Regions from separate parts of the Leuconostoc sp. UCMA20149 genome, predicted to be linked through region 2. Evidence: riboswitches for the same ligand, from Rfam matches in the RefSeq annotation. Region 2 holds a riboswitch; the other holds the start of a gene.
What was found. A riboswitch is a leader RNA that binds a small molecule or an ion and turns the genes downstream of it on or off. The one in region 2 is predicted to bind lysine.
Positions count from the first base shown of each region.

Region 1: another riboswitch for lysine. It lies ahead of FF105_RS05315 (amino acid permease); the one in region 2 lies ahead of lysA (diaminopimelate decarboxylase).

Region 1 covers NZ_VJYC01000004.1:175,921-180,140, forward strand. The annotation lists gene FF105_RS05305 (sulfite exporter TauE/SafE family protein) at 4-831, opposite strand; gene FF105_RS05310 (phospholipid phosphatase) at 1,009-1,665, shown strand; lysine riboswitch at 1,685-1,852, shown strand; gene FF105_RS05315 (amino acid permease) at 1,929-3,371, shown strand; gene FF105_RS05320 (KxYKxGKxW signal peptide domain-containing protein) at 3,602-4,220, shown strand, end outside.
Region 2 covers NZ_VJYC01000003.1:53,359-57,578, forward strand. The annotation lists gene FF105_RS03480 (nicotinate phosphoribosyltransferase) at 1-1,048, shown strand, start outside; gene FF105_RS03485 (hypothetical protein) at 1,064-1,408, shown strand; lysine riboswitch at 1,517-1,684, shown strand; gene lysA (diaminopimelate decarboxylase) at 1,770-3,059, shown strand; gene dapD (2,3,4,5-tetrahydropyridine-2,6-dicarboxylate N-acetyltransferase) at 3,064-3,765, shown strand; gene FF105_RS03500 (N-acetyldiaminopimelate deacetylase) at 3,765-4,220, shown strand, end outside.

The DNA.
Region 1 (4,220 bases), on a different contig from region 2:
GCCTCAGTACAACGTGATATTAAATGCTTTTAGTAGTAGTTGTAAGCCAGCAATGCCAACAACTGGGATAAATAGTTGTCGGAGTCGTTTTGCTGGAACATGTGGCATAATGCGTGCGCCAATGGTTGCACCTAACACGATACCTAAAGCAATTGGTACTGCGATGTCAGCTCGAATTGTACCATTAAAAAAATAAACAAGAGCGCTGGCCGCAGCCGTGACGCCCATCATTAAATTAGAGGTTGCGCTGGCAGGTTTGAGTGGCATTTTCATGACACCATCCATGGCAAATACTTTGAACATACCAGATCCTATGCCTAATAAACCAGACGCGAGTCCAGCCCACAACATGACCACTGCACCACCGGGAATATTCTCTACACGATAATCAATGTTTTGATTCAGTGCTTTGTCATAGTAGGTAGCGTTGAGCTGTAATTTGTTGGCGAGAGGGTCGTTATGTGCAACTAATTCGGCTTGATTGTGGGTGTGTAACTTACGCCACATGCGATAGGATTGATAAACCAGCAGCACGCCAAAAAGGAAATTTAACCAAATTGGGGCAAAAAAACCTGCGCATATTGCGCCGATTAGCGCACCAATTGTCGTAAAAATTTCGAGTAACATAGCAACACGCAGATTGAGCATGTCGTCTTTTAAATATGCGATTGAAGCACCAGATGAAGTCGCAATCACAGCGACAATACTGGCACCGATTGCGTAGTGAATAGGAATATTAAAACCAATCACTAAGATTGGTGTGACAATCATGCCACCTCCTAGGCCCAAAAGCGCCCCAAGGACTCCGGCAAAAACACCAACCAATAGCATAATGATAATGGATAAAGTTAAAGCCAAGATTAAATTCCTACCACTTCACTGTTTTTTCAATAATTATATTCTACACAATGCTACAATTATTGTGTACGATAAGCAAACGTGTTTGTAGAATTTTAATAAATTGGGAGAGCGTTTACTTCGGCATGACGAGTGAACGGAAGTGTATTTGTGTTAATTCAACCTGATAAATTACGAAAATTATTGATTATTATTTTTGGTGTCGTTTTTATTGTCTTTTGCCTTGCAGTCAGGTTTAATGCTGTTTTGGTAACGTTTGGAGATGATGCGGCTACGCTAGTGGTTCAAAATATGTTGCCACATTCTCTGCAAGCTTTGTTAGCAATAGGACATCTATTTGCGCATTATTGGTTAGTCTTGCCATTTATCGCTTTGATGGCTGGTGTGCTTTATCTGGCACAATACAAAATTGCCATGTGGTGGTTCATTATTTCACAAATAATGAGGATGTTAGTGTGTTTGATTGTTGCCATCGTAGTTGGTATCTCTTGGGATAGTGGGCTACAGTTACGTGACATGATGCCAAATTTATTGTTGGTATGGTGGTTGCAAGTCTTATTCTTGGTGGTGGCGTTGATTTTACCGCGTTTACTGAAGTCAAGGCGACTGCAAATAATCATGAGTACGTTGATTGGTGTATTTTGGCTTTTCATGATGATTTCACTGATGCAAGCCAATAATATGCTATTATCAAGCGGCATTGGCGCTTTGTTATTTGGCTACTTTTGGTGGCAATTAAGCGCACAAATTTACCGCAAACGTGCTCGCCAGTGGCAACATGTGCTAAAAATTGACGGTCGGGTTTGATTGTGATATGCTTTTACTAATATATCAAAGAGGTTGCAATCAACATGAGTCGCATAACTGAGTCTGCCAAGACACTGATGTTATGTTAAAGGGGCGATTGCCGAAAATATCATCTGGCAATATGATATTTGGGCTGGTAATTAAGAGTTACTAGACTGTCGTAGTAATACGGTGCGCTTTGAAAAGTGATTACGAAAATGACTTTTTAAACCTCTTTCTGTGTGAGCAGGAAGAGGTTTTTTGTTGGGAATAGGAGAATTTTTATGTCTGAAGATAGTGGGCAAGTCAAACGAAATCTGAAAACACGTCATGTGTCGATGATTGCATTAGGCGGATCAATTGGTACAGGGTTGTTTGTCGCTTCGGGTGCCACAGTGGCACAGGCTGGTCCAATGGGCGCGATTGTTGCTTATTTAGCGATTGGCGTGATGGTTTATTTTTTGATGACCAGTTTGGGAGAAATGGCGACTTATGCACCAACCTCTGGCTCATTTTCTGATTATGCAGGTAAATATGTTGATCCCGCATTAGGATTTGCGATGGGTTGGAATTATTGGTTTAATTGGGCAATCACGCTGGCGGTTGATATTGTGGCTGTTGGATTAGTTGCTAAGTTTTGGTGGCCCAATACACCGGGTTGGATTTTTTCAGCCGTTGCTTTGGCGTTCATCTTTTTGATTAATTTGTTCTCCGTTGGCGCTTTTGGTGAGGCTGAATTTTGGTTATCAATGATTAAAGTGATTACAATCATCGCCTTTTTGGTGGTTGGTGTGGCAACAATCTTTGGTGTTATTCATTCTGACGTCAATGTCATGAAAAACTTATCAGTTGGCAACCATGGCTTCGTTGGCGGACCACAAGCCATTTTGTCAGTCTTTGTCGTGGCAGGATTTTCTTTCCAAGGGACTGAGCTAATTGGTATTACTGCTGGAGAAGCACAAGACCCTGACAAATCAGTGCCCAAGGCTATCAATCAAGTCTTTTGGCGAATTTTGTTATTTTATATTTTAGCCATTTTTGTGATTTCGGCTTTGGTTTACTACCAAGACCCACGTTTGTTAAGTTCATCAACTGAAAATATTGCTGTATCACCATTTACGATTGTCTTTAAAAATGCGGGTATCGCTTTTGCAGCCAGTTTGATGAATGCTGTTATTTTGACATCAATTGTTTCATCGGCTAATTCGGGATCTTATGCGTCATCACGTATGTTGTTTGCTATGGCGCGTAAGGGTGAAGCCCCTAAGATTTTCGGCAAAGTGTCAAAACGTGGCGTGCCCGTGGCAGCGCTGGTATTGACGACGGCAATCGGTCTATTAGCGTTTATTTCTAATACTAAAGGTGGCTCGGTTGCCTATACTTGGCTCGTTAATGCCTCTGGATTGACTGGCTTTATTGCTTGGGTTGGAATTGCAATTTCGCATTATCGCTTCCGCCGCGCGTATATCGCGCAAGGTAAAAGCCTGTCAGATTTGAAGTATCGGGCAAAGTGGTTCCCATTTGGGCCACTATTTGCTCTGGTTATCTCAATTGGGGTCATTATTGGTCAAGATCCAGAAAGCTTTACTAATTTGAATTGGGAAAAGATTGCAGTTACCTACTTGTCGGTACCATTATTTGCCATTCTATATATTTGGTACAAAATTTCTCACAAAACAAAAGTGATTAAGTTAAAAGACGTCGACCTGTCACAACCTAAAAAATAAATATTTTTTGCAAACGTTAGCTGGTGTGGTACCATTTAACGTTTTTTTGTGCTTAAAATTCATTAAAAAGTCATAGTTAAGTCTAAAAATATGCTTTCTTTTTGTAAGTATGTATAATATATGAATAATGTGTAAAATATGTGGTTATATATAGGCATAAAATATCATAAATAGTATTAGTAGTGATACATTTAAAGTAGAAGATTGACTAAACGAAAAGGAAGTTGATTATGAGCGCAAAATATGATGGTCGCAACTCTCGACCAACAAATGAAGTAAAACGTTATAAAATGTATAAATCTGGTCGGCAATGGATTACAGCTGGATTGTCAACGTTGATGGTTTTGACGGGGATGGCTCTCATTGACGACACTGATAAAGTTAGTGCAGACACAACCACTGGTAGTACCGCAATGGCGGCTTCAGCAGCAGCTAGTCCAGCAAGTGCCGCTGACAACACACTTTCTAATACAACCAGTGAAGCAGTGTCTTCAGCCAATGCACAAGTATCAGCTAATTCAGCCAGTGATTCTTACGCCACTGGTTCTTTGGGGAGCAGTGCCTACCCAACGCTTGATTCAGTTGCCACAGATAACACAGTTAGTGCTGACGCGAATGACCAAAATGCCATTTCAGTAGATAAAAATGCTGATGCAACGTCTAATGCTGTTGATGTGACGACAAGTGCAAGTGCTACATCAAGCAGTGCAGCTTCAACATACAATAACGGTAGTGTGGCGGTAACTATCACCACGCCAAGTAATGCCACCTCTTCATTGGTATCGCCGACACAAAGTGGCAGTACAGTAACCACGGCTGGTGGTTCGACTGCTACTGTGACATCAGACG
Region 2 (4,220 bases):
TGCGTTATTTACAATTGAAACGACAGCACCGTGGTTTGCCACAACGTTGAATGCTTTGGAAGTCATTTTAATGCATGTCTGGTATCCAACGACAATTGCCACTAACTCTATGGTGATTAAAAAACGTTTGCGGCCATTGTTTGAGCAGTCTGGTTCAGTTGATGGTTTGTTTTTAGCAGTGAATGATTTTGGGCTGCGAGGCGCTACGAGTTTGGAATCTGGCAAACGCGGGGGTGCTGCGCATTTGTTACATTTTCAAGGATCTGATAATTTGGCGGCGTCACAATACTTCGAGAACGTTTATGGTATTGCGGGTCGGGCTTTGTCTGTTTGGGCGACTGAACATTCGGTCGCAACTGCTTATGGTGATGGTCAAGGTGAATTCGATTACGTGAATGCGCAACTTGATCGTGCACCAGAAGATGCGGTTTTGTCGATCGTGATCGATTCTTATGATGCCATCAACTTTGTCAAAAATGTGATTGGATCTGATTCAATTAAATCAAGAATCATGAAACGATCAGGTAGAATAGTTTTACGTCCTGATTCAGGTGATCCTGAACAGATTGATTTAGAGGTATTAAGGTGTTTGGGTGACATTTTTGGTACTGAAACAAACGATAAAGGCTATCGCGTGATTAAACATAATGTTGGTATTATTCAAGGTGATGGTATGAAAGCTGATACCATCGTATCACTTTATGAAAAGCTGCTGGCAGAAGGGTGGTCAGCTGATAATTTGGTTGTTGGTTCTGGTGGTGGCTTGCTACAAGAAGGATTCACACGTGATACCGAACGGTTTGCTATTAAAGCCGCGTATGCCGAGAAATCTAACGGTGATCATCTCAACATTCAAAAAATGCCTAAAACTGATGTCTCAAAGGCATCAAAATCGGGACGTTTGAAAGTCATTCAGCGTGAGCAAAAGATCATCACTGTTTCGCAAAACGAACCTGGTGAAGATCTATTAGAGGTAGTCTACCATAATGGGATTGTGTCACCAATTAATGGTGCAGACATATTGGCTCGCGCCAACAATCATGATTGAAAGGACTAATAACAAGTGGGATTAAACTATCATTTTAGTAAACAGCCAAGTGATGACGATATGTCAGTAAAAGTCACCCGACTAGATGAAAAAGCCGCAGCACAAGCATGGCGTCAACGTGATAAGCGCGATCATCAACCAATTAGTGAACCTGAAACAGGTATGGTTGGGCGTGGTATTAAAGCATTAGGCACTGAATCAGCTATCGGAAAAGATGAAAGAAAAGCGCAAATGCAAGTTTTGTTTAATCAGGGGATGACTAGTTACATTGATTTAGCTTTTGAAATGAACTTAGCAGAATCAACAATAAGACGCTATGGTAAAGAGCTTGGTTTAACATTTATTGATCAAGAATTTTAATCAATATGTTGTTCACAAAACAAGGTTATAACTTAAGATTAAAGACAAGTAAATAATTACCTTGACATTTTCTAATTTTCAAGGGATAATAGTTAAAAATACTTATATATTTCACATAGAGGTTGCGATTGACATTGCGCCTGCCGGAGCTCTTGTAGGGGTTGATGGTAGGTTAGGGGACGTCGCCGAAATACGTTTTATCTACAAATGAAACGTGTTGGGCTAAGGGTTAAGAACCGTTAGACTGTCGCATACGTGCGGTGAGCTATGGCAACTGTCAAAATTGGTAAATTAAAAAAGCCGTTAGACTGTAACCGTGAGGCTCAGACTAATGGCTTTTTATTGTGAATAAGGGGAAAGCATGAGTTATCCAACGAATACGAATCAGCATTTAACAATTGAAGACGTCGATACCATTGAATTAGCGAAAAAGTATGGCACACCGCTGTATGTTTATGATGTAAGTCATATCAGACAGACAATCCGTGCTTTTAAACAAGTATTTGAACAAGAAAAGATTCCATTTGTGATTAGTTATGCTGGAAAAGCATTTGCCACAAAAGCAATCTATCAAGTTGTCGCTCAGGAAGGCATTCATGCAGATGTGGTGTCTGGTGGTGAATTATATACAGCGCTGGCTGCTGGCTTTCCAGCAGCGCATTTAAGTTTTAATGGCAATAATAAAAGTTATGATGAATTGACATTTGCTGTTAAGCAGGGTGTTGGGACAATTATTGTCGATAATTTTTTAGAACTAAAATTACTTTCTGAAATTGCTGAAAAAAATGCCATTAAACAGGACATTTTGTTACGAATTTCGCCTGGCATTTCAGCACATACGCACGAATTTATCAGTACCGGTCAGCAAGATAGTAAATTTGGTTTTGATTTAATATCTGGGCAGGCGAAAGAGGCTTTTGACATTGCCATCAATGATGATCATTTAAACTTACGTGGTTTGCACGCACATATTGGGTCACAAATTTTTGATGTCACTGGTTTTGAACAAAACGCCGCGCTTCTTGCTGATACAGCTAATGCTTGGGGATGGCAACCTGAAGTCATTAACGCCGGTGGTGGTTTTGGTATTAAATATACTGATGAGGATAAGCCGTTACCTGAAAGTGAATTTGCACAGGCTATTATTCGTGTATTGAAAGCAAAAGCTGCTGAATATGATTGGAAAATGCCAGAAATATGGATTGAACCTGGACGTTCAATTGTTGGACCGGCTGGAAAAACACTGTATACAATTGGCTCAAGAAAAGACATTCCTGATATTCGCCATTATTTGGCCGTTGATGGTGGTATGGGTGATAATATTCGACCAGCGTTATATCAAGCTAATTACACAGCCGTATTAGCCAATCAACCGAATGCTCAAACTGAAGAAGTTGTTCGGGTTGCTGGTAAATATTGCGAATCTGGTGATGTATTAGTCTGGCAACAAGCTTTACCGGCCATAAAACCAGGGGATATCTTAGCGGTAAATGCAACGGGTGCTTATGGTTATGCCATGGCCTCGAACTATAACCGTAATCCCAGACCGGCAGTGGTATTTGTCGAAAACGGCCAACACCAATTGATTGTAGAACGAGAAACATTTGAACATTTAGTGTCATTAGACCGAGATTATACTTTAGGAGAATAGTAGAATGCCTGAAAACGAAGCACAACGTTTGATCAACTTTATTGCAAATGCACCCAAAAAGACACCCGTGAAAGTAACCTATAAAGGATCACTTAATGCTGAGGTGCCAGATCAAGTCAAACATTTTGGTAATGATATTTTTGGTCAGTTAATCGGTGATTGGGCTGATGTTGCGCCATTGATTTCAAATTTGCCAGAAGACAGTGTTTTAATTGAAAATGATTCACGTAATTCAGCAGTACCGTTGCTGGACAAGAAGGCTATCAATGCTCGAATTGAGCCTGGCGCTACTATTCGTGATCAAGTTAGCATTGGTGATTCAGCTGTAATTATGCTTGGTGCTGTCATTAATATTGGTGCCGAAATTGGCGCGGGGACAATGATTGATATGGGAGCCGTCCTTGGTGGCCGTGCGATTGTTGGTAAAAATTCACATATTGGTGCTGGTGCCGTACTGGCGGGTGTGATTGAACCAGTATCTGCCCAACCTGTGCGAGTTGGAGATAATGTTTTGGTTGGTGCAAATGCGGTCGTCATTGAAGGCGTGCAAGTTGGTGACGGTGCCGTTGTTGCTGCTGGTGCGATTGTCACCAAAGATGTACCGGCAAACACGGTGGTTGCTGGTGTACCTGCCAAAGTAATCAAAACAATTGATGAACAAACCCAACAAAAAACCGCTTTAATTGATGCACTAAGGAGTCTTTAATGACAGTTTCCGAAGCAGATATACAAACATTTCGGCGTGAATTACACCAAATACCAGAACTAGCTTTAGCCGAATTTCAAACACATGATTATTTGCTCAAAAAAGTTCAGTCATGGCAGACTGATTTTATGACCATAAGAGAGGTACCTGAGCTACCGACAGCTTTGTTAGTAAGATTTGAGGGTTCCCATCCTAAAAGAACAATTGGTTACCGATCAGATATTGATGCTTTGCCAATTACAGAAGATACGCAGCTACCATTTTCTTCAATACACGATGGTCGCATGCATGCCTGTGGGCATGATGTTCACATGAGTTTGGCTTTGGCCATTACTAAATATTTCAGTGAACATCAGCCAGAAGATCATGTCATTATCTTTTTCCAACCAGCAGAAGAAGAAAAGAGTGGTGGAAAATTAGCTTATGAACTGAATTTATTTGAAGGGCAATGGCGC